2 linked regions of the Microbispora sp. ZYX-F-249 genome follow. The protein of the gene in region 2 interacts with the protein of the main gene of each other region in a pairwise test. Links are inferred from orthologs where the notes say so. Each region holds a gene or a part of one and is shown on either strand. Other genes may lie near its edges. The genes, in order: AAH991_RS23235 and AAH991_RS14930.

Region 1 (11,511 bases), on a different replicon or contig from region 2:
CGGGGCGAACCCGCCGACGTCGTCGTAGGAGAAGCCGTAGGCCAGGCCGTTCAGCGAGTTGGCGTGGATCGTCTTGCTGAACAGGTTCGACGCGGACTGCCCGTAGAACCTCGTCGCGTCCGTCGTCGGCTGGGTGTCGTACATGACCCGGCCGGCCGTCGAGAGCGTCGCGCGGTTGAGCGCGGCGCACACCCGCGCGCCGACCGCCAGGATGGCCGCCTGGTCGGGCTGGTTCGGCGGTTGCATGCCGCCGGAGCACGCGAAGACGTCGCTCGTGGCCGGTCTGGTGAGCGTGCCGATGACGGCGCCGGACGCGTTCCTGAACGTCCAGTTCGTGCCGCTGGTCGTGCCGGTGAAGGTGCCCAGCGACGTCTGCACGGTCAGCGGGTGCGTGGCGTAGTACGACCACACGCCGTTCACGTAGGAGTCGAGGTACGTCGAGGGGAACAGGCCCTTGGCGATGGCGTGCACGGGCGCGAGCACGCGCAGCGGAAGGCCGTCGGACGACCTCGTCGTCGTCAGGGCCGACCACGGCGACCCCAGACCGGCGAACGCGCCGAGTATGCCGGCGCGGTTGCCGGCGATGCCCTGCGTCTGGGTGGCGCCCGAGGCGTCGGTGACGCTGACCGTCACCGGGATGCTGAACATGTCGACCGTGGTCGAGTTGATGAAGATGCCCGTGCCGCCGTTGCTCGTCCGGGCGAACTCCGTCCAGTCGTAGAGGATGCCGGCGTTCGGGTCGCTGTCGACCCAGGGCGCGGGCTCGACCAGTCCGTTCGTGGTGAGGAAGAACCGCAGCTTCGCGCCCATGGCCACATAGACGCGGCCGCCCGACAGGTTCGGCGGCAGCGTGATGGTCGTGCCGGCGCCGTTGCCAGGCCCGGGGATCGAGATGTCCGGCGCGGGGACCGGCCCGTTGGGGATCGACGAGGGGAAGGAGTACGCGCGCCACGTGCCCGAGGCGTCCACGTATCCCTGCTGGCCGGTGACCGAGTTGCGGGCGACGACGTAGACGTACGTCGCGTCGCTCCGGCCGGAGTTGTTGGTGATCGTGAATGGCAACCGCGTGACGGCGGCGTCCGCCGCCCGCTGCCCGGCGGCGAGGACCACCGCCTGGGTCAGCAGGACGACGGCGAGCAGAGCCCGCCGCCATCGCCGTAAGGACATGTGCATCTCTCGGCTCCTCTGGGGGGTTCGGAGACAAGCCTTGAGAGCGCTCTCAGGAAAGTAACTTTACTGTTAACTGACCGCTCGTCAATACTTTCTGACGCCTATCTGACGCCAGGAGGAGCCGAAGCCGTGCGAGAGAGCGTTTCCCGACGAGGGGCGGTCAGCGGGGCCGGTCGAGCTGCTTGTCGATGAACAGGCCCTCGGCGCTGACGCACACCTGCCCGCCCGCGCTGATCGACCCCGTGGTGTGGATCTTGCGCCCGTCCACGGAGGTCTGCCGTCCGGTCACGGTCAGCGGCTCGAACAGCGGGGTGACCCGGTGGTAGCGCAGCGTCAGCGTGCCCGTCATCCCCGAGGTCCCCGCCCAGGCGTTCGCGACGCCCAGCGTGTGGTCGAGCAGCAGCGCCGACACGCCGCCGTGCACGCAGCCGGGAGGTCCCTGGTACGCCATGCCCAGCACGACCGTGCCCTCGATGGAGCCGTCGTCCTTGCCGTACAGGCGCAGCGGCGGGGCGATCGCGTTCTCCGGTCCCGTCACCGGGTCGTGCCGGGTCACGCCCTCCCCCCGCCACATGTCGACCATGCGCTCGCCCACCGTGGGGGCGTGCGCCTGCAGGTGGTCGGCCACGGCGTTCAGCTGCTCGGCGACCTGGGTCATCTCGACCGCCGACATGTCACCGGAGTGCAGCAGCGCGTCGATCACGCGGCGGGCCGCGGCGACCGCCGCGTCCACGCCCTCGTTGTTCGGGGTCGCCGTCAGCTCGGTCCGGTCGATCCGCGTCTCCGTCATGAAGTCTCCGCTGTCGCGTGGGTGAGCACGGCCGCGTCGCCGCGCTCCGGGCAGGTGGACCGGAACACCAGCCGGTCGCCCTCACGCCACACGCTGGTCCTGATCGTCTCACCGGGGAACAGCACCCCGGCGAAGCGTACCGACAGCCCGGTCAGCCCGGTCACCTCGCCCCCGAGTACGCCGTCCACGATCGCCTTGGCCACGACGCCGTACGACGCGAGGCCGTGCAGGATCGGTCGGTCGAAGCCGGCCGCCCGCGCGAACCCGGGATCGGCGTGCAGCGGGTTGAGGTCGCCGTTGAGCCGGTACAGCAGCGCCTGCCCGGGGGTGGTCGGCGAGTCGAGCACGAAGTCGGGCGCGCGGTCCGGCTCCGACCAGGGGGTCTCCGGCCCCGGCTCGCCGCCGAAGCCGCCCTCGCCACGCGCCCAGATCCGCATGGTCGTGGTCCACAGCGGGACGCCCTCGCCGTCCGTCGCGGACTGCTCCATCTCGATCACCGCGGCCTTGCCCTTGTCCCAGACGTTCGCGACGCGGGAGGACACGACGGCCCGCCCGGCGGCGGGCAGCGGCCGGTGCACGGTGAGCGCCTGCCCCGCGTGCAGGATCCGGCGCAGGTCGATGTCGATGCCGGGCATGCTCATCGCCGTCGGCGGCCGGTCGCCGGAGGAGACGCCCTGCCCGGCGACCATGGCGAAGGTGGGCAGCACGCGCAGCCCGCGCTCGTAGGTGTAGGACAGCTCGGGGTCGGAGGCGGCGTCCGCCCCCGCGCCCAGGCTGAGGTGGTAGAGCAGCACGTCCCTGCCGGTCCAGGCGATCTCCCGGGTCGCCGGCGGCGCCCCCAGCGCCTTGTCGACGTCGATCGGCATGGCTCAGTCCTCCTCGTCGTCTCGGCGGCCTTCGGCAGGGCCGCGTGCGCATATGCCGGCGCCCGCGGCGAACGCCCTGCTCATGCCCGCACCTCCGGGTCGCGGGGCAGGCCGAGCAGGCGCTCCCCGATGATGTTGAGCTGCACGTCGGTGGTGCCTCCGGCGATGGACATGCAGCGGGAGCTGAGGAAGCGCAGCGTGGGGTCGGACCACCGGTCCATGCCCTCGCCGGTCAGCGACTCCGGGCCGACCCAGTCCATCGCGGTCTCCCAGACCTCCTGGACGTGCTCGACCCCGATCAGCTTGGCGACGCTGGACTCCGCGCCGGGCTGCTGCCCCGTCAGCGACCGCAGCGTGGTCCGCAGCGCGAACAGTGCGCCGGACTGGGCGTCGCAGAGGATGCCGCCGAGCCGGGTCAGCCGCTCGTCGTCCATCTCACCCGGGCGTGCCGCGGCGAGGTCGAGCAGCGCCTCGCCGCCGCTGCCGAGCGAGGAGTCGTGCGACAGCGACACCCGCTCGTTGGCCAGCGTCGTACGGGCCAGCTTCCAGCCGTCCCCGGGCCGGGCGACGAGCATCTCGTCGGGGACGAACACGTCGTCGAGGAAGACCTCGTTGAACAGCGCCTCGCCGGTCAGCTCGCGCAGCGGCCGGATGTCGATGCCGGGACTGGACATGTCGAGCAGGAAGTACGACAGGCCCTTGTGCTTGGGGGCGTCCGGGTCGGTGCGGGCGAGCAGGATGCCCCACTGCGCCTCGCGGGCCATCGACGTCCAGACCTTCTGGCCGCTGATCTTCCAGCCGCCCTCGACCTTCTCGGCCCGGGTGCTCAGCGCGGCGAGGTCGGAGCCCGCGCCGGGCTCGCTGAACAGCTGGCACCACACCAGGTCGCCGCGCAGCGTCTGGGGCAGGAACCGGCCCTGCTGCTCGGGGCCGCCGTGCGCGATCAGGGTCGGCACCACCCAGGCGCCGATCACCATGTCGGCGGCGCGGAGCCCGCCGGCTCGCATCTCCTCGGCGATGACGAGCTGCGTGACCGCGTCGGCGCCCTTGCCCCAGGGTGCGGGCAGGTGCGGCGCGGTGTAGCCGTACTCGGCCAGGTACCGCAGCCGGTCCCGGCCGTCGAGGTCGAGCGCGGGCCGCAGCTCCGCGCGCACCTCCGCGCGGATCCGCCCGGCCTCCGGCGGCAGCTCGACGCCGAGCTCGCGGCGCACGCCTTCGAGGGTGAGCCGGGCCACCCTGCGGCGCCACCACGAGGTGGAGCCCAAAGTGATGCGGAGCGTCTGCGCCCGGCGCAGGTACAGGCCGGCGTCGTGCTCCCAGGTGAAGCCGATGCCGCCCAGTGTCTGGATGCAGTCCTTGGTGACGGAGAAGGCCGCCTCCGGGCTGGTCGCCCCGGCCACCGCCGCCGCGAGCGCCGCCTCGCCGTGAGCGCCGGCCTCGTCGAGGGCCCGCGCCGCGTCCCAGGCGCACACCCTGGCCTGCTCGGCCCGGGTCAGCATGCGGGCACAGCGGTGCTTGACGCCCTGGAACTGGCCGATCGGACGGCCGAACTGGTGGCGCACCTTGGCGTACTCGGCGGCGGTGGCGGTCGCCCAGTCGGCCAGGCCGGACGCCTCGGCCGCGAACAGCGCGGCGGCCAGGTCGAGCACCACGCCGTCGGCGAGGCCGTCCAGCACGTCGGCGGCGGGAACGGCGACTCCGTCCGCCCGGACCCGCGACGGGCGGCGGGTCAGGTCGTGGCCGGGCAGGTCCTCGGTCGTCACGGCCGCGCGCGGCAGCACGACCCAGGCCGTGCCGGTCCCGTCGGCCGCGGGCAGCACGAACACGTCGGCGACGTGGCCGCCGAGGACCGGCTCGGACACGCCGGAGACCGTGGCGCTTCCGTCCGCGCCGCGGGTGAGCGTGAGCCCGCCCGGCCGCAGGCCGACCGCGCCGACCGTCGTGCCGTTCGCCAGACCTTCCAGCACGGCGCCGTGCCCGGCGCGGTGCAGCACCGCGCCGGCGAGAGCCGTGGGCAGGAACGGTCCCGGGACCATCGCCCGGCCCAGCTCCTCCAGCACGACGGCGAGTTCGAGCAGCCCGGAGCCCGCGCCGCCCGCCTCCTCGGGCAGGTGCAGCCCGAGGAGGCCCTGCTCGGCCAGCAGCGGCCAGAACTTCGGCAGCTCCTCGTGCTCGGCGTCCACCGCCTGCCGCACCACGGCCGGCGTCACGTGCCGGGACGCGAAGGCGCGTACGGCGTCGCGCAGGTCGCGCTGCTCGTCGGTCAGTCCGATCGACATGTGATTCAGATCCGTTCGATGATCGTGGCCGTGGCGTGGGCACCGCCCGCGCACATGGTGACGAGGGCGGTCGAGCCTCCGGTGCGCTCCAGTTCGCACAGCGCCTGGGTGATCAGGCGGGAGCCGGTCGAGCCGACCGCGTGCCCGAGCGCGATCGCGCCGCCGTTCACGTTGACCTTGTCCATGTCGGCGTCGAGCACCCGCGCCCAGGAGAGCACGACCGAGGCGAACGCCTCGTTGATCTCGACGAGGTCGACGTCGGACAGCTTCATGCCCGCCTTGTCCAGCACGTGCCGGGTCGCGTCGATCGGCCCGTCGAGGTGGTAGTAGGGGTCGGAGCCGACCATGCCGGAGGCGACGATGCGCGCCCGCGGCCGCAGACCGAGATCGCGCGCCCGGTCCGCGCTCATCAGCAGCACGCCGGCCGCGCCGTCGCTGATCTGCGAGGAGTTGCCCGCGGTGTGGATGCCGCCCGGCATCACCGGCTGCAACCTCCCCAGCGCCTCCATGCTGGTGTCGCGCAACCCCTGGTCCCTGCTGACGACGGCGGTCTCCCCCGTCGGTCCCCCGGGTCCCATCACCGGCGCCTCGACCTCGAGGACCTGGCCGTCGAACCTGCTTTCCGCCCACGCCCGCGCGGCGCGCCGCTGGGAACGCAGGCCGAGCGCGTCGGCGTCCGCACGGGTGATGCCGCGCCGCTGCGCGATCCGCTCGGCCGCGGTGAACTGGTCGGGCATGTCCAGGGACCAGGACGCCGGGAACGGGCTGCCGGCGTCCGGGGTGACCGCGGCGCCGAGGAAGACCCGGCTCATCGACTCGACCCCGCAGCCGATGCCGATGTCGATCGCGCCGGCCGCGATCAGCCCGGCGACCAGGTGAACGGCCTGCTGGCCTGAGCCGCAGGCGCAGTCGATCGACGTGCAGGCCGTGGTGTACGGCAGGCCCGCGTGCAGCCAGGCCTGGCGGGTGACGTTGTTGGCCTGCTCCCCGGCCTGGGTGACGCAGCCGCCGATGACCTGCGCGACCGCGTCGGCGGCGAGGCCGTTGCGCTCGATCAGGGCCCGGTGCACCGCGCCGAGCAGCTCGGCCGGGTGCAGCCCGGCCAGTACGCCGTAGCGCTTGCCGACCGGTGTGCGCACCGCGTCGACGATGACGGCCCCAGTGACGGTCTCAGCCATCGTTCCTCCTGGTTTGCGTTGACAGAACGTTCCTGGCCCACCGGTAGTCCGCCTTGCCGCTGGGCGAGCGCTCGACGGTGTCGGCGACGACGATCGAGGCGGGCACCTTGTAGCCCGCGATCTGGGCGCGGCAGTGCGCGCGCAGTTCCTCCGCGCCGGCCGCCGCGCCCGGGCGCAGCTCCACCACGGCGGCGACCCGCTCGCCGAACCGCTCGTCGGGCACGCCCGCGACCAGCGCGTCCATGACCGCCGGGTGGGACTTCAGCGCCTGCTCGACCTCCTCGGGGAAGACCTTCTCCCCGCCGGTGTTGATGCAGCCCGAGCCACGGCCGAGCAGCACGATCGTGCCGTCCTCCTCGACCCGGGCCATGTCGCCGAGCACCGCCCAGCGGACCCCGTCGACGACCGGGAACGTCGTCGCGCTCTTGTCCGGGTCGTTGTGGTAACGCAGCGGGACGTGCCCGGTCCGCGCGACGTACCCCAGCCGGCCGGAGCCGGGCTCGATCGGCCGGAAGTCCTCGTCGACCACCTTGATCCGGGGGCCGGCGGCCAGCCGCATCAGCCCGTCGGGGCCGATCCCGATCGTGCCGTCCACGCCGGACTCCGACGAGCCGAAGCCGTCGTTGACGTAGAGGCCGGGGATCAGCGACGCGGCCTCCTCGCGCACGCTGCGCGACAGCAGCGCCCCGCCCGAGCCGAGCACCTTCATCGAGCTCAGGTCGTAGCCCGCGCCGTGCTCGCGGATCGCGTCGAGCAGCGGGCGGGCGATGGCGTCGCCGACCACGGTGACGATCACGGCGTGCTCGCGTTCGATCAGCCGCAGCGTCTCGACCGGGTCGAACCGCCGCAGCAGGACCGTCGTCGAGCCGGCCAGCAGCGCGCTCAACAGCGTGTAGGCGGCCGCTCCGTGCATGAGCGGAGCGGTGAGCAGGTAGACGACGGGCGTGCCCGCCGCCGCGGCCGCGGCCAGCTCCTCCGCCGTCCCGTACGGCGGGCCGTAGTGGTTGCCGCCCTTGAGCGCGGCGAAGTAGAAGTCCTCGTGCCGCCACACGACGCCCTTGGGCATCCCGGTCGTCCCGCCCGTGTAGAGCACGTAGTGGTCGTCGGGGCCGCGCTCGGCGGCCATCGGGACGGTGGCGGGCCGGGCGGCGAGCGCCTTCTCGTAGTCCACGGCCTCGACCCCGGCCGGCCAGCCGGGCGCCTGCGTGCCGTCGTCCACGACCACCACGTGGCGCAGCTTCGGGCACCGGTCCGCGAGGGCGGCGGCGGACGGGGCGAACTCACCGCCGATGACGAGGGCGACCAGGCCGGCGTCCTCGTAGATGTAGTGCAGCTCCCGGTCGGTGTACCGGTAGTTGATGTTGATCGGGACGGCCCTGATCTTCAGACAGGCGAGCAGGGCCTCGACGAACTCCACCCCGTTGAGCATGTGCACGCCCACGTGCTCGCCCGGCCGCACACCGGCCGCGCGCAGGTGGCCGGCCAGGGCGTCCGCCCGGGCGTCGAGCTCCGCGAAGCTCAGCCGCCGGGTGCCGCAGACCAGTGCGAGGCGTTCGGGGACCGCCGCGGCGACGGCCTCGAACAGCGATGCCACGTTCAGGCTCATGGGGTGAGGCTAGAAATCATTTCTGTTTCGGGCAACGGCTCAGTCCCGCTCAGTGGTGCCGCCGATCGCTCGCCACACCGCACGGACCCATCCTTGTGTCACCGAGTGGGACACCCGTGGCTGGGAGAGCCAGCGGGAAAAACTAGAATACATACTAGTTTTGACTGTGATCATCAAACGGGCAGGAGTGCGCAGATGAGCTCGAACACGAGCCTGGAGGGCAAGACCGCCGTCGTCACCGGCGCCGGGGCGGGCCTGGGCCGCAGCGAGGCCCTCGCCCTCGCGGAACGCGGCGCGAACGTCGTCGTCAACGACGTCGGCCCGGCGGCCGGGGACGTCGCCGCCGAGATCAGGGCGCTCGGCCGCGAGGCCGTCGCGGTGACCGGCGACATCGGCGACTGGTCCATGGGCGATCGCCTCGTCGAGGCCGCCGTGGAGTCCTTCGGCGGCCTCGACATCGTGGTGAACAACGCCGGCGTGCTGCGCGACAAGATGCTGTTCAACCTGACCGAGTCCGACTGGGACGACGTCATCCGCGTCCACCTCAAGGGGCACGCCGGGCTGTCGCGGGCCGCGGCCGTCCACTGGCGGGCGGCGAGCAAGGCCGCGGGCGGCCCGGTCTACGCCCGCGTGATCAACACCTCGTCCGAGGCGTTCCTGTTCGGGTCGGCCGGCCAGCCGAACTACTCCGCCGCCAAGGCCGGCATCGTCGCGCTCACCCTGTCGACCGCCCAGGGCCTGTCCCGGTACGGCGTGCGGGCCAACGCGATCTGCCCCCGGGCCCGTACGGGCATGACGGCCGGCGTGTTCGGCGACGGCGGTGAGGCCGGCGGGCTGGACGTGCTCGCTCCCGAGCGGGTGGCCACGTTCGTCAGCTACCTCGCCTCCCCCGCCTCCGAGGAGATCAACGGCCAGGTGTTCGTCGTGTACGGCGACATGGTGGCCCTCATGGCGGCCCCGACCGTGGAGCGCAAGTTCACCGCAGCCGACGGCGTGTTCTCCGTCGAGGAGCTGGACGCGCAGGTCGGCCCGCACTTCAGCGGGCGCGACCCGTACCGGACCTACGCGGCCTACTCGGTCGCGCAGCTCGACACCACCGGCGTGCAGAACGTCGCGCGCGCGAAGTGAGGAACGCGGGGCCGCGCGCCGTCGCCCGCTCAGACGGGAGCCGGCGTGCGCGGCCGGGCCGGCCGCACGACCGTACGCGCTGAAGCGGCCACGGCCGCGGCGAGAACGGGCAGACCGGTGACCAGGGCGGCGCCCCGGCAGCAAGGCGAGGAAGGGTCCGAGGCCGAGGAGGAGCAGGGCGCCGCCCGTGATGGCCACCAGCAGGGTCATGGCCGAGCCGAAGCCGTCGTAGTGCACGTCCTCGTGCGTGGACCAGGCGGCGACGACCGGGGAGCCGCGCGTGCGCCGTCAGTACACGTCGGGGCCGCGCAGGGTGGCCTCGGCGCCGCCGTCCACGAAGACGATCTGCCCGGCCATGTGGGAGTTGTCCGGGCTCACCAGCCAGCGCAGGGCGCCGGCGACGACCTCGGGCTCGGCGTAGCCGTTCAGCGGCATCGGCACCGCCCGGTCCATGACCTCGCGCATCGTCTCGTCCTCGAACAGCGGAGCCGACATCGGGGTCAGCACGACGCCCGGCGCCACCGCGTTGAGGGGGATGCCGCAGCCGGCCCACTCGGGCGACACCGCCCGGGCGCGCAGCCAGCGGGCCAGGGCCGACTTCGAGGACGGGTAGAGCAGCCGCCCCTGGCCGCGCTCGACCGCCCGCTCCGCCAGCGCGACCGCCCGCGGTTCGTCGCCGTCGAGGCAGGCGCGGACCACCTCGGGATCGGCGGGCTGGGTGGCGGAGATCGAGGCCACCGCGGCGGCGCGGGGCCGCTCCGCGCGGGCGAGCGCCGGGCGCAGGCCCTCCAGGATCGCGGTCACGCCGAAGAAGTTGACGGTGACCGTGCCCACGGCGACTCCCGAGAGACCGGCGCAGGCCACGACGGCGTCCAGCGCGCCGCCCGCCCGATCCAGCACCTCCCGCACCGCGCGGGCGCGGCCTTCGGGGGCGGACAGGTCGGCGCACACCTCGGCGTCCTGCAAGTCGACGCCGATCACCTCGTCGCCCCGCTCCCGCAGCGACGCGGCCAGCGCCCTGCCGATGCCCGAGGCCGACCCGGTCACCGCGATCGTCCGTGTCACGTCGTCACTCCTTGTCGAAGGGGGCGCGTCAGGTTCCGGAGCCGCCGTCGACCCGGAGGTTCGCGCCCGTGAGGTATCCGCCGTCCGAGGAGGCCGCGAACGCGATCGCGGCCGCGATCTGCTCGGGGGCGGCGCTGCCGAGCAGCGAGCGGATCCGCCCGAAGTACCGCAGGTCCGCGCCCTCGGGAAACTCGATGTCGCGCGTCAGCGGGGTCGCCACCGTGCCCGGGGAGATCGGCACCACGCGGATGCCGCGCCCCACGACCTCGGCGGCCAGGCTCAGCGAGAAGGCCAGCACGGCGCCCTTCGACGCGGCGTACGCCGTCATGTACGGGTTGCCCTGGGTGGCCGCGATCGACGCGACGTTCACGATGACGCCGGTCCGGTCGGGCAGGTGACGCAGCGCCTCCCGGCAGAACAGCGCGGTGCCGACGAGGTTGACCGAGAACAGCAGGTTCAGGTCGGCCACGGTCAGCGACTCGATCGGCGTCGTCCGCTGGATCCCCGCGACGTTGACGAGCACGTCGATGCCGCCGAGCCCGGCCGCCGCCGCGTCCACGGCCGTCACCACGGCGGCCTCCTCGGTCACGTCGGCCACGTGCGGGACGTACCGGCCGGAACCTTCGATCAGCGAGCCGGTCTCCGCCAGCCCCGCGGCCGCGCGGTCCACCGCGAAAAGGTCGGCTCCCTCGGCGGCGAGCCTGATCGCGGTGGCCCGCCCGATCCCCGAGCCGGCGCCCGTGAGCAGGACCTTCACCCCGTCGAAGCGGTTCATACGCGCACGCTAACGGCGCTCGGCGGGAGCGGCCCGGGCCGCGTCCCGGTCAGCGGGAGACGGGACCGGAGGGCGCGTTCGACCGGGGCGCGAGCAGCAGCCGGCAGGCGATCCGGATGTCGCTTTCGGTGTCGGGGATCGACGCCCGGCCGTTCAGGCTCGATTGGAGCACGCCGTACCAGCACTGCATCAGCAGCCGGATCAGCGTGACGTCCATGACGGTGGGCTCGGCGATGCCGAGCGTCCGCAGGACGATCTGCCGGAACGTCAGGTCGATCCGGCCCGCGTCGGCCACCGCGGCGGCGTTGGCGGAGTTCGCCGACTGCAGCATCGCGGTGGCGAGCGCGGGGCGGCGCAGCAGCTGCCTGCTGGCGAGCACGAGCACCTCGCCGACGGCGTCCTCCGGCGTCATCCCGGGCTTGGGCTGCTGGACGCTCTCGCCGAACCTGTCGACCTGCTCGGCCATCACCGCGGTGAACAGGTGGGTCTTCGAGGGGAAGTACCGGTACAGCGTGGCGATCGCGACCCCGGCCTCCTTGGCCACCTCGTGCATCTGGACCCGTTCGAGTCCCTTCTCGGCGCCCATCCGGGCGGCGGCGCGCAGGATGCGCAGATGACGGGCGCGCTGCTCGGGCGAGCTCGGCTCGGCCGGCG
Region 2 (11,583 bases):
TCGACCGCACCGCCGCCTTCCACCCCTCCATGGGCAGAGACGCCCGCATCCTGCGGCTCTGCGCGCAGGGCCGGACGGAAGAGGCGGCTGAGCTGGCCCGGGGCGGCCGGCAGGCGCCGCCCAAGGACTGGTCGTGGCTGAACACGACCTGCCTGCAGGCGGCGGCCCAGGCCGCCCTCGGCCAGGCCGGCGCCTGCCGCCTGACCTACACGGCGCTGCTGCCCTTCAGCGGGCGCGTGTCCGCCTGGTCGGGGGTCATGTGCCTGGGGCCGGTCGACTGGTACCTCGCGTTGCTCGCCACCGCCATGGACGACGCCGTCGCGGCACGGCGGCACCGCGAACTGGTGGCCCGGCTCGCGGGCGAGAACGGGCTGACCTGGTGGCGGGACCGTGCCGCCGCTTTGTGACCGCAGTCGCGACCAAGACGAACCAAGACAGGCCAAGAGCGGTCAAGAGAACCCCAAACGGCGCTCTCCAGGATGGGTGCAGGGCCGCAGGTCGCGGCCCCGCACAACCAGATGGGGGAAATGTCATGCGTGACATTCTCAAGATCGAGGACCTGCCCGCGGGCGTCACCGAGCTCTCGGGCGCGGCGCTGGAGACCGTCGCCGGCCTGGACATCGTCCAGGACGACGGCAGTGTGATCAGCGCGAGCATGAGCCCCGGGACGGGCTACGTGTCCAGCTCCTACGCCAACGGGACGAAGACCGACACCCTCCCGGCCGACCGCTGACGACGCGGTGACCGGGCCGCCGACCGAGCGCGGCCCGGTCCTGCCGACGACCGGACGACCAGGTGCGGCCGAGCCCGTCGCCCGGTCGCGGACCCAACGAACGGGGAGCCGGTGCCCGCGGGCGCCGGCTCCCCGCCGCATGTGGGCAAGGAGGGCCCAGACGTGTTGATGATCATCAGCGGTTCGCGCGACGACTCGGTGCACGCCGTGCTGCCCAAGCTGCGGGAGCGCGGCGTGCCGCTGCTGTGGTGGGACGAGGGCGACTATCCCGGGGCCTCCACACTCACCACTGAGCACCTCGACGGCCGATGGCGGCAGACGCTGACGCACCGGGGTGAGACGTACGACCTGTCGAAGGTCGGCGCGGTCTGGTACCGCCGTCCCGGCAGGCCGTCGGCCCCGGACGTGCGGGAGCCGTCGCAGCGGGACTTCGCCGAACACGTGGCCGCGCACGCCCTCGACGGCGCGTACGACCTCATGGTGGGGGCGAGGTGGATGCCCGCGCTGCCCCGCCACGCCCGGGCGATCGACAACAAGCTGCTGCATCTGTACCGCGCCGCCGAACTGGGGTTCACCATCGTCGACACCGTGGTGACGAACGACCCGGGCGAACTCGTCCCGGCCTGGAACCGGGCCGGCGGCCGCCTCGTCACCAAATCGATCGACTTCCGGCAGTTCACGGTGGACGGCGAGTTCGGCCACCTCTACACGGAGGTGGTGCCGCGGCGACGGCTGTCCGGCCGGCACCGGCTCCGGCACGGCCCGGCGATGCTGCAACCGCAGGTCCCCAAGGCGTACGAGCTGCGGGTGACGGTCGTCGGCGAGCGGGTCTTCGCCGCCCGCATCGACTCCCAGGCGTCCCGGCTGACCGCCGTCGACTGGCGGCACTACGACGATCCCAAGGTGGGCTACTCCGCCTACGACCTGCCGCCCGATGTCGCGGAACGCAGTGTCCGCCTGGTCGCCGGGCTCGGCCTGAGCTACGGCGCGCTGGACCTCATCGTGACTCCCGACGGCCGGTACGTGTTCCTGGAGCTCAATGTCAACGGGCAGTGGGCCTTCGTGGAGATGCTGACCGGCATGCCGATCAGCGACGCGATCGCCGACTGGCTCGCCGGCGCCACCATCCGCCCCCTCACCGAGGAATCCGCCGATGCGCACTGACCCGGAAACCACTGCCTTTCGGCCCGGACCCGCCTTCGCCGCGGACCTCGCCGACGCCGTCACGCTCCTGCGCGGACTGCCGCCCGCCCGCGACAGGGTCGCCGACGCGCACCGGCGCGTCCGGGACTGGGCCGCCCGGCGGCCGTGGCTCCACGCCGATCTCGTGGTCGACCAGCCGCCGGGAACGACCAGGGCCGGTTACGACCTGCTCCTCGCCCACCCCGAGGGCGGCACGGTCGCCCTGTCCGCCGAGGTCGACGACGGCGTCCCCTGGCTCGTCGACCACTCCACCCACTGGGCGGCGGGAAAGGTCCTCAGCGTCGACGGGCACGAGCTTCCGGTCGCGACCGCGCTGTTCACCCTCCGCGCCCTCGGCGCCCGTGACCCGCGCCTGCACGAACGACTGGTGGACCACTGCGTCCTCCTCGGCGAAATAGAGGGCGACCCCGAGCCGCTGACCGCCGCCGAGAAACAGCGGGCCGCGGACGGGTTCCGCCTCCGCCGCGGGCTCACCACCCGCACCCGGACGCTGGAGTGGCTGGCCGAGACCGGCATGTCCGAGGAGGCGTTCCGCAACCACGTCGAGACGCAGGCGCGCATCGCGCGGGTCCGCGAGCGCTTCGCCGGTGAGCCGGCCCGGCGGCATCTCGCCGAGCACCCGGAACATTTCACCGTACGGCGGGCCGCCTGGGTGACCGGACCGCGCCCGGAGCCGCTGCGCGCCCTGCTCCACGGCCCGGCGGCCGAGTTCGCGAACCGGGTGACGACGGCGCTGCTGCCGCCCGGCGACGCCGCCGGGCTGCGGCTGGAGGCCGCCGCCACGCTCACCCCCCGTCTGCCCGAGCCCTTGCGGGACGTCCCCGCCGGCGCGGCGGCCGGGCCCGTGCCCCACGACGGCGGCTATCTGGCCGGGGTCGTGTACGAGGTCGTCCCGCCGGACCCCGAGGCACCGGAGGTGCTCGACGCGGCGCGCGACGCCGCGTTCCAGGCATGGCTGGACGAGCGGCGGCGCACCGCCGAGATCCGCTGGTTCTGGCTGTGAGACGGCGAGTCCCGCTGCAGATGCAGCTCACGCGCAGCGAGTGCGGCGCGGCCTGCCTGGCCATGGTCCTCGGCGGGCTGGGCCGCCGCACGAGCCTCGCCGAGGTCCGCGAGTACCTGCCCGAGGGCGTCGACGGGGTGAGCCTGCGGGAGATGATCCAGGCCGGGGCCCGCTTCGGGCTGCGGCTGCGCGCCTGCCGCGCCCCGATGGACACCCTCGCCGGGCTGCCCGCGCCGTTCATCGCCCTGTGGGAGAACAACCACTTCGTCGTGGTCGAACGGGTGACGCCGCGCGGCGTCAGCGTCCTCGACCCGGCGCGGGGGCGCCGGCGGCTGTCGCGGCGGCAGTTCCGCGCCGGTTACTCCGGCACGGTGCTGCTCGCCGACGCCCCTTCCGGGCTCACGCCCGCCGTCAGGTCCCGGCCGTGGCGGGTGTTGCGCCCCCTGGTCGTGCCCGCGCTGGCGAACCGGGGGCTGATCATCGCGGTGCTGCTGGCCTCGCTCGGCACGCAACTCGCCGGCCTCGCCGTGCCGGTGTTCACCAAGCTCGTGGTGGACCGGCCGGTGGAGACCGACGTGACGACGCTCTCGGCGGCCGCCTTCTGCGTCGTCGCCGCGCACGCGCTGATCGCCTGGACGCGCGCCTGGGCGCTCATCAGGCTGCAGACCTCGGTGGCGGCCGAGATGATGCGCAGGCTCGTCGGCCACACACTGGCCCTTCCGTACCGCTTCTTCCAACGCCGCTCCAGAGGAGACCTGCTGAGCCGGCTCAGCGGGGTCGCGATGCTGCGCGACCTGCTCACCGAGCAGGCGCTGGCCTTCCTGTTCGACCTGTTCACCGCCGTGACCTATCTGGCGCTGCTGCTCGTGGCCTCGCCCGGGATGGCTGTGCTGACGCTCGCGGCCGCCACCCTCCAGGCCGGCGTGGTGCTGGTGACGGCCCGGCGCGGCACGCACCTGGCCCTCGCCGCGCTGCACACCAACGCCTCCACCCAGTCCGCCCTCGTCGACAGCCTGGCCGGCATCGAGGCGATCAAGGCGACCGGAGGCGAGGCGGCGGCCGTCGCCCGCTGGCGTGAACGGCACGACGAGGAACTGGCCACGGGAGCGGCCCGCAACCGGCACGTGGCCGGGGTGCAGGCGGCGAGCCACGCGCTGGGGATGGCGCTCGACCTGGGGCTGCTCGTCGCCGTGTTCGCCACCGCCGGCCACGGCGCGACGCTGGGCGACCAGCTCGCCCTGGTGTCCCTCGCCGCCTCGGCGGCCGCGCCGCTCACGTCGCTGCTCGGCATCGTGTACCAGCTCCAGCTCGCCGCGGCGCACGTCGGCAGGATCGCCGACCTGATCGGCGCGGAGCCGGAGCGGCAGGGCGGCGTCCGATTGGCCGGCGGGCTCCGCGGCGCCATCACCGTCACCGGCCTCAGCACCGGCTACGACGCGCGCAGCCCGGTGCTGCGTGACGTGTCGCTGCGCGTTCCGCCCGGTGCGCGGGTCGCGATCGTCGGCGCGTCCGGTTCCGGCAAGACCACGCTGGGGCGGGCGTTGATCGGGCTGGTCGAGCCGTCCTCCGGGCAGATCCGCTTCGACGGCGTGCCGCTGGAGGATCTCGACCGGCGGTGGCTGCGCCGGCAGGTGGGGGTCGTCACCCAGCAGCCGCACCTGTTCGCCGGCACGGTCATGGCCAACATCGCCGGCTTCTCCGGCCTGAGCAGGCAGGAGGCCGAGTACGCCGCCCGCCTGGCCGAGATACACGACGAGATCGTGCGGCTCCCGCAGGGCTACGACACCGACGTCGGCGAGGGCGGCGGGCGCCTGTCCGGCGGCCAGCGTCAGCGTCTGGCGCTGGCCCGCGCCCTGGCCGGCCGCCCCAGGATCCTGCTGCTCGACGAGTCGACCGCCAGCCTGGACGCGGCGACCGAGGAGCGCATCCGCCGGAACCTGCTACGGCTCGGGCAGACGCAGATCATCATCGCCCACCGGTTGTCGACCATCCGGGACGCCGACCTCATCGTCGTGCTGGACCGCGGCCGGCTGGTCGAGGCGGGCACCCATGACGACCTGATGGCCTACGGCGCTCACTACGCCCACCTGGTCCGCCATCAGGGTCAGCCGGCCGGGCTCGCCGCGACTCCCGCTCACTGATCCTCCTCCGGCCCAAGTCCCCGGCCAGTTGGATGCAAGTCCTTCCCTGTTGTCTGGAAGTCCGCGAAGGACTGCCCTGCCGGGAGGACGCTCATGCCCACGGACGCGGCGACGCGGACGGAGTTCCGCGTCCTCGGCCCCCTGGAGGCCCACGACGGCGAAGGCGCGCCCGTCGATCTGGGCGGGCCCGTCCAGCGGTCGCTGCTGGCCAGATTGCTGGTCGCGCGGGGAGGCGTGGTGCCGGTCGGGCGGCTCGTCGACGACGTGTACCGCGGCGCGCCTCCGGCCTGTGCCGTGGCTACGTTGCGAGCGCACGTGTCGAGACTGCGCCGGGCCGTAGAGCCGGGCCGCGCGCCGCGTACCCCGCCGTCTCTGCTGATCTCGCGTCCTCCCGGGTACGCGCTGGCGGCTTCGGACGTCGACGCCCTGCGCTTCGAAGAACTGGTGCGCGGTGCGGAAGGCCGGCCGGCGGCGGAGGCGCTGCCCCTGCTCGACGAGGCGCTGGGGCTGTGGCGGGGTCTCCCGTACGGGGAGTTCTGCGACGAGCCGTGGGCCGTCGCCGAGGTGGACCGGTTGTGGGAGCAGCGTGCGGCGGCGGTCGAGCGGCGCGCGCAGGCGTTGCTGGACCTGGACCGGCCGCAGGCGGTGATCGGCGGCCTGGAGGGGGAGACGGAGGCCAACCCGTCCCGGGAGCGGCTGTGGTGCCTGCTCGCGCTGGCGCTCTACCGCACCGGCAGGCAGGCCGACGCGCTGGCCGTGCTGCGCCGCGCCGCAGGCCGCCTGGGACGCCGTCCGGGGACGACCTCGGGCGCGGCGCTGCGGACGCTGGAAGCGGACATCCTCCGGCACGCCCCCTGCCTGGGACCCGTCCCCGCTGCCGTGGCGCACGCTCCGGAGGCCCCTGCGGAGGCCCCTGCGGAGGTCCCCCGGGAGCGGCCGCCGCTGCGCGGCCGGGAGCGGGAACTGGCGGAACTGACGACCATGCGGCCGGGCGCGGCGCCGGCGGTCGCGGCGGTCGGCGGGGAGCCGGGCATCGGCAAGACCGCCCTGCTTGCGGCCTTCCGGGAGGACCGCGCCCGGCTCGGACATCTGGTGCTGTGGGGCGGCTGTGACGACGCCGGCGAGGCGCGCCCCTTCGGGCCGTGGCGTCAGGTGCTGGGGGCGCTCCTGCGGAGCCGCCCTCCCGCTGACCGCTCCGCCCTGCGGGACCTGCTGGACGACGTGCCGCCCGCGGTCACGGCGTCCGCGCGCCGCGGCGGGGCGGTCGCCCGATGGCTGGCCGCCGCCGCACGCGAGCAGCCGCTGGTCGTCGTCCTCGACGACCTGCACCGTGCGGACCCGGCATCCGTCGAGCTGCTCGGGGACGTCCTGATCCATCTGCGCGCCGTGCCCGGCGACACGCCCGTAACCGTCGTCGCCGCCTTCCGCTGTTCCCCGCCGCAGGGCACCGCCGGGCACGCGGCCGAAGATCTGCTGTGTGCTCTGGCCCGCTACGACCTGGTGAGAGTCCGGCTCGAGGGTCTGGACGCCCGGGCGGTGGGCGCCCTCGCCGCCGATGCCGGCGTCACGCTGGACGAGCCGGCCGCGCGCCGGCTGACAGAACGAACCGGGGGGAATCCGTTCTTCCTGCGGGAGATCCTGAGCCGGCGCGCGCGGGGTCCGGTGGCGGAAACCGTGCCCGCCGCGGTGGCGGAACTCATCCGCCGGCGGGTTGCCGAGCTGGGGCCGCGGGTCGGCGCGGTCCTCGGGATCGCCGCTCTGATCGGCCGGGACTTCGACCCCGCGCTCGTCGCCGAAGCCGGCGGCGATTCGGTGTGGGACGCGTTGGACCAGGCGGCCCAGGCGGGTCTGGTCGTCTCCCGCGCCGGCCGCATGACCTTCGCCAACGACCTGGTCTGGGAGACCCTCGCCGACGAGGTCCCGCCGTCCCGGAGGGCCTCAGGCCGAGGCGCCGCCGTCGAGTGCCAGGTCGAGCCCCACCGCGAAGCCGGCGTCGTCGGAGGCCAGCCAGAGCACGGTGCCGGTGATCTCGTCGAGGGTGCCGACACGGCCGATCGGCAACTGGTCCCGGAGCCGGGCCGCCCGGTCGTCCGCGGTCTCGCCGGGGCGCATGGACATCTCCGTGTCCAGCGGTCCCGGGCTGACCGCGTTGATCCTGACGCCCGCCGCGATGTTCTCCAGCGCCGCCGTACGGGTCAGCGCGCTGACCGCGGCCTTGGACGCGGCGTAGGCGCCCAGCCCGGGAACCCTCTTGTGCGCCCCGATGTTCGAGGCGATGTTGACGATCACGCCGGAGCCCTGGGCGCGCATCGCGGCGACCTCGTGCTTCATCGCGAGGAAGGTCCCGGTCGCGTTCACCAGCATGACCCGCGCCCAGTCGTCCTCCGGCATGTCCGCGACCGTGCCTGCGGCGAAGATCCCGGCGTTGTTGACCGCGACGTCGAGGCGGCCGAACCGGGTGACGATCTCCCGGACGAGCCGGGCCACATCGGCCGAGTCGGTGACATCCACCGCGAGCGCGGCGGCCCGGCCTCCCTCGGCCTCGATCAGCTTGACGGTCTGCTCCAGCGCCTGGGGGTTGCGTGACGCCGCCACCACGACGGCGCCCTCCCGGGCGAACCCCCGGGCGACCGCCCGGCCGACGCCGGAACCCGCTCCGGTGACCAGAACCACCTTGTCCGTGAACCTCATCGTCGCTCCTCCGATCGGGGCAGCGCGACGGCGACCGTCGCCGCCGCGAGAAGGAAGACCGGGGCCATGGCGGTGAGGGCGAATCCGTAGCCCTCGGTCATGGCCCGGGTGCCGCCCGCCGGCACGTGGCCCGTGCGGGCGGCGGCGAGCGCCACGAGCACGGCGAGGCCCACCGTGGGCCCCGCCTCCATTGCGGTGTTGACCAGTCCCCCGGCCGCCCCGGCGTCCTCGGCGGGCACGTCGTCGAGGGCCGTCACAGTGGCGCCGGAGAAGGCCAGTCCCGAGGCGACCGGGAAGACCAGCAGCCCGGCGAGCACGCTTCCCCCGGCCCCGATGTCGCCGAGCAGCGCCATCGACACCGCCGCGAGCACCAGCCCGGCGACCAGCACGCGCCGCGCACCGAAGCGGCGCAGCAGGCGGCCGCTCACCGGGCCCATGACGACGACCAGGAGAAAGGGCAGGAAGGCCAGACTCGTGCGGATCGGCGACAGCCCGCGCCCCTGCTGCAGATGCAGACTGAGCAGGAACGTGGTCGCCGCGCCGGCGGCCGCCGTGACGAAGACGACGAGCAGGGCGGCGCCCCTGCGGCGGTGCGCCACGAGCCGCAGCGGCAGCAGCGGCCGCGGCGTCCTCGCCTGAAGAGCGACGAAACCGCACGTCAGCAGCAGTCCGGCGGCGGTGACGACCATCGCGCCCCGCAGAAGACCGTAGGCGAACGCGACCAGCCCCGCCGTGGCGAGCAGCGCGCCGGGCAGGTCGAGGCGGGCCGCCGTACGCGGCACGGGCGGCAGCAGGAGGGCCCCGGCGGGCACGGCTGCGACGCCGACGGCGGCGGGCAGGAGGAACGACCAGCGCCACGAGGCCACGGCGGCGACGAGGCCGGACAGCAGGCTGCCGGCGACGGCCCCGGTGGCCGACAGGGTGCCCCACACCGCCAGCGCGCGCTCGCGCTCCCGTACGTCGGGGTGAAGCCGCGTCACCAGGGAGACGGCCGCGGGGGCGGCCATCGCGGCGCCCACTCCCTGGGCGAAGCGCGCGGCGAGCAGGACGGCGTGGCCCGGAGCCAGCCCGCCCGCCGCCGACGCCAGCGCGAGCAGGGCCATCCCGGCGAGGAACATCTCCCGGGCGCCCCACCGGTCGGCGAGCCTGCCCCCGAGGAGCAGCAGCCCGCCGAAGGTCAGCCCGTACGCCGAGCTCAGCAGCGCCAGGTCCCCCTGTCCGAGGCCGAACTCCCGCTGCACGGCCGGCAGCGGCACGGTGAGGAGAGTGATCGCCGCGACGAGCGTGACCTGCGCCCCGCCGAGCACGGCGAACACCGCCGTCTTTTTAGATCGATCAGTCAATAATGAGGGCATGGCAAAGCGCACTCCTCTTTCCACGGGGAGATCAGCGGAGGAGCGCGAGGGCCTGGGCGGCGGCGTCGCGGACGCGGGCGGGATCGCCGCGGCCCTTCCCCATCACCCGCAGCCCCTGCAGGAAGACGAGCACGAATCGCGCCAGCGCCCGGGGATCGGCCTCGGCGGAGATCTCCCCTTGGGCGCGGGCGCGGATGAGCGCGGAGGTGAGCGCCGTCTCCAGGCCCGTCCAACTGGTCTCGACGAACCGGGCCACCGGCTCGTCGTCCGGCAGGAGTTCGGCCGCCGCGTTCACGATCATGCAACCCCGCCGGTCGCGATCGTGGATCGAGTCCTCGGCGTACATCTCCACCAGGGCCCGTACGGCCGGCAGGGCGGGACCGGGCTGCGACAGCAGCTCCACGAGGTCGGGGTCGCGCGTCTGGACGTAGCGCTCCAGCGCCTTCAGGTAGAGGTCGTGCTTGCCGCCGAAGGTGGCGTACAGGCTGGCGCGGCCGATGCCGAGATGCTCGACCAGCTCGGCCATCGACGTGGCCTCGTATCCGCGCCGCCAGAACAGGTCCAGGGCCCGCTCCAGCACGACGTCGGGGTCGAATTCCTTGGTCCTCGCCATGGCCCCGACCCTAGACCATATGAGAACGATCGGTCAATTAAGCCGTGATGTGGTCGTCCCAGGTGATCCGGTGGTCGTACATCCAGGCCAGCGCGTTCCGCTTCTCCACCTGCCGCATGATCACGGGAAGGATGAGGTCGCGGACGAAGGCCCCGCCGGCGCCCGGCGCCTTGCCGTCGCCGTTGCGCTTGCCCTGCGCGACGACGCGCTCGACCCGCTCGCGCCGCAGCCGCTCGAAGGCGGCGAACGCGTCCGTGGTGTCCGGCACGTCGCGCAGGCACTTCCCCAGCACCACGGCGTCCTCGATCGCCATCGACGCGCCCTGGCCGGAGGAGGGCGAGGTGGCGTGGGCCGCGTCCCCCACGATGACCATGCGCTCGCCGAACCACCTGGGCACGGTCGGGTAGTCGTAGGTGTTCCAGGCCGGCAGGATGCGAGGCGTCGCGGCGATGATCTCCCGCATCGGTCCCGCGTCGCTCGCGAAGAGGTCCATGAGCCTGGCCCGCCACCGCTCGGGAGTGATCGCCGCCAGTTCCTCCGCGCTCATCTCCCTGCGGCTCGGCGGGTTGGCGAACCACCACACCTGCCCATCGGGATGGACCATGTAGCCGAAGAAGCACCGCCTGCCGAAGACGAAGTAGCAGACCCCCGGCCTGCCCGGCGCCCGCACGCCTTCGGCGTAGCCGCCCGTGTTCAGCAGCCCGACGTACCGGGCGCGGGGAGCGCCGGGGTCGATGAGGGTGCGAGTGCGCGAGCGCAGCCCGTCCGCGCCCACCAGCAGGTCGCCCTCGGCCTCGCTCCCGTCCGCGAAGACCGCCCGCACCCCTCGCGGGGTGCTCGCGGCGTCGACGAGGCGCCTGCCGTAGTGGATCGGCACGCCCCGCCGTACGGCCTCGTCGCGCAGCGCCTGATAGAGGTCGGCGCGCCGGAGTGTGCGGCTCGGCTGCCTCGTGGTCGCCAGCAGCCTGCCGCGCGCGTTGCGGATCTCCATGACCGGCGTGTCCATGCCCAGGCCGCCGACGACGTCGTCCAGGCCGAGCAGCCGCAGGGCCTCCAGTCCGTTGCGCGCGACCGTGAGGAAGGCGCCGACGCCCTCGGCTCCCCGGTCGTAGGCCTCGAAGACCTCGCTGTCGACTCCGGCGCGCCGCAGCGCCATGGCCGTGACGGGACCCGCGATCCCGCCCCCGATGATCAGAGCTCTCTTGGTCATGCTGTAACTATACATATTATGACTATTTGCCGACAAGGCCCCTATGATGGGCGCCATGTCGACGCGGCGCTCTCCCCTGGCCACGGCGGTGCTCGCCCTGGTCTGCGAGTCGCCGATGCACGCCTACCGGATGCAGCAGCTGATCAAGGAGCGCCACCAGGACGACGTGGTCAACGTCGCGCAGCGCAACAGCGTGTACCAGACCATCGACCGCCTGCTCCGCGACGGGCTGCTCGCGGTCCGCGAGACCACCCGCGAGGAGAACCGGCCGGAGCGCACGGTCTACGAGGCCACCCAACTGGGCCGGGAGACGCTCAAGCAGTGGATGCGCACCATGCTGTCCACCCCGGCCCGGGAGTTCCCCGAGTTCCCGGCCGCGCTCGCCTTCCTGCCCGTGCTGGCGCCGGACGAGGCGCTGGCCGCGCTGCGGCAGCGGATCGCCGCGCTGGAGACGCGGCTGGCCGCGCTCGACGCCGAGCTGACCGAGAGCCTGACCTTCGTCGCCCGCCTCTTCCTCGTGGAGTCCGAATACCAGCGGGGGCAGATCGCCACCGAGCTGGAGTTCGTCCGCGGCCTCGCCGACGACCTCGCCGAAGGCCGCCTCACCTGGGACTTCCGCCTCTGAGGCGCGCCG

What was found.
Region 1: the proteins of AAH991_RS14930 (region 2) and AAH991_RS23235 interact in binary tests that used the Escherichia coli proteins (3 or more experiments, as listed by UniProt). The link is inferred for Microbispora sp. ZYX-F-249 from one-to-one orthologs.

What each region holds. Positions count from the first base shown.
Region 1 is NZ_JBDJAW010000020.1:40,558-52,068, reverse strand. The notes cover bases 5,583-8,509. They hold AAH991_RS23235 (acyl-CoA synthetase), read right to left. Parts: upstream 7,890-8,509; coding sequence 6,276-7,889; downstream 5,583-6,275. Other genes in these bases: AAH991_RS23230 (3-oxoacyl-ACP reductase), read left to right, coding at 8,085-8,509; AAH991_RS23240 (steroid 3-ketoacyl-CoA thiolase), read right to left, coding at 5,583-6,283. In the rest of the region: AAH991_RS23260 (beta-1,3-glucanase family protein), read right to left, coding at 1-1,173; AAH991_RS23255 (PaaI family thioesterase), read right to left, coding at 1,331-1,960; AAH991_RS23250 (MaoC/PaaZ C-terminal domain-containing protein), read right to left, coding at 1,957-2,826; AAH991_RS23245 (acyl-CoA dehydrogenase family protein), read right to left, coding at 2,907-5,105; more of AAH991_RS23240, read right to left, coding at 5,111-5,582; more of AAH991_RS23230, read left to right, coding at 8,510-9,017; AAH991_RS23225 (SDR family oxidoreductase), read right to left, coding at 9,306-10,082; AAH991_RS23220 (SDR family NAD(P)-dependent oxidoreductase), read right to left, coding at 10,111-10,857; AAH991_RS23215 (TetR/AcrR family transcriptional regulator), read right to left, coding at 10,907-11,511. UniProt on the Escherichia coli protein: Involved in the biosynthesis of the siderophore enterobactin (enterochelin), which is a macrocyclic trimeric lactone of N-(2,3-dihydroxybenzoyl)-serine.
Region 2 is NZ_JBDJAW010000010.1:150,528-162,110, forward strand. The notes cover bases 5,896-8,894. They hold AAH991_RS14930 (SDR family NAD(P)-dependent oxidoreductase), read right to left. Parts: upstream 7,772-8,894; coding sequence 7,019-7,771; downstream 5,896-7,018. Other genes in these bases: AAH991_RS14935 (MFS transporter), read right to left, coding at 7,768-8,894. Outside these bases: AAH991_RS14900 (ATP-binding protein), read left to right, coding at 1-407; AAH991_RS14905 (hypothetical protein), read left to right, coding at 533-733; AAH991_RS14910 (MvdC/MvdD family ATP grasp protein), read left to right, coding at 902-1,897; AAH991_RS14915 (TIGR04500 family putative peptide maturation system protein), read left to right, coding at 1,887-2,939; AAH991_RS14920 (peptidase domain-containing ABC transporter), read left to right, coding at 2,936-5,080; more of AAH991_RS14935, read right to left, coding at 8,895-9,087; AAH991_RS14940 (TetR/AcrR family transcriptional regulator), read right to left, coding at 9,158-9,739; AAH991_RS14945 (FAD-dependent monooxygenase), read right to left, coding at 9,777-10,949; AAH991_RS14950 (PadR family transcriptional regulator), read left to right, coding at 11,005-11,574. UniProt on the Escherichia coli protein: Involved in the biosynthesis of the siderophore enterobactin (enterochelin), which is a macrocyclic trimeric lactone of N-(2,3-dihydroxybenzoyl)-serine.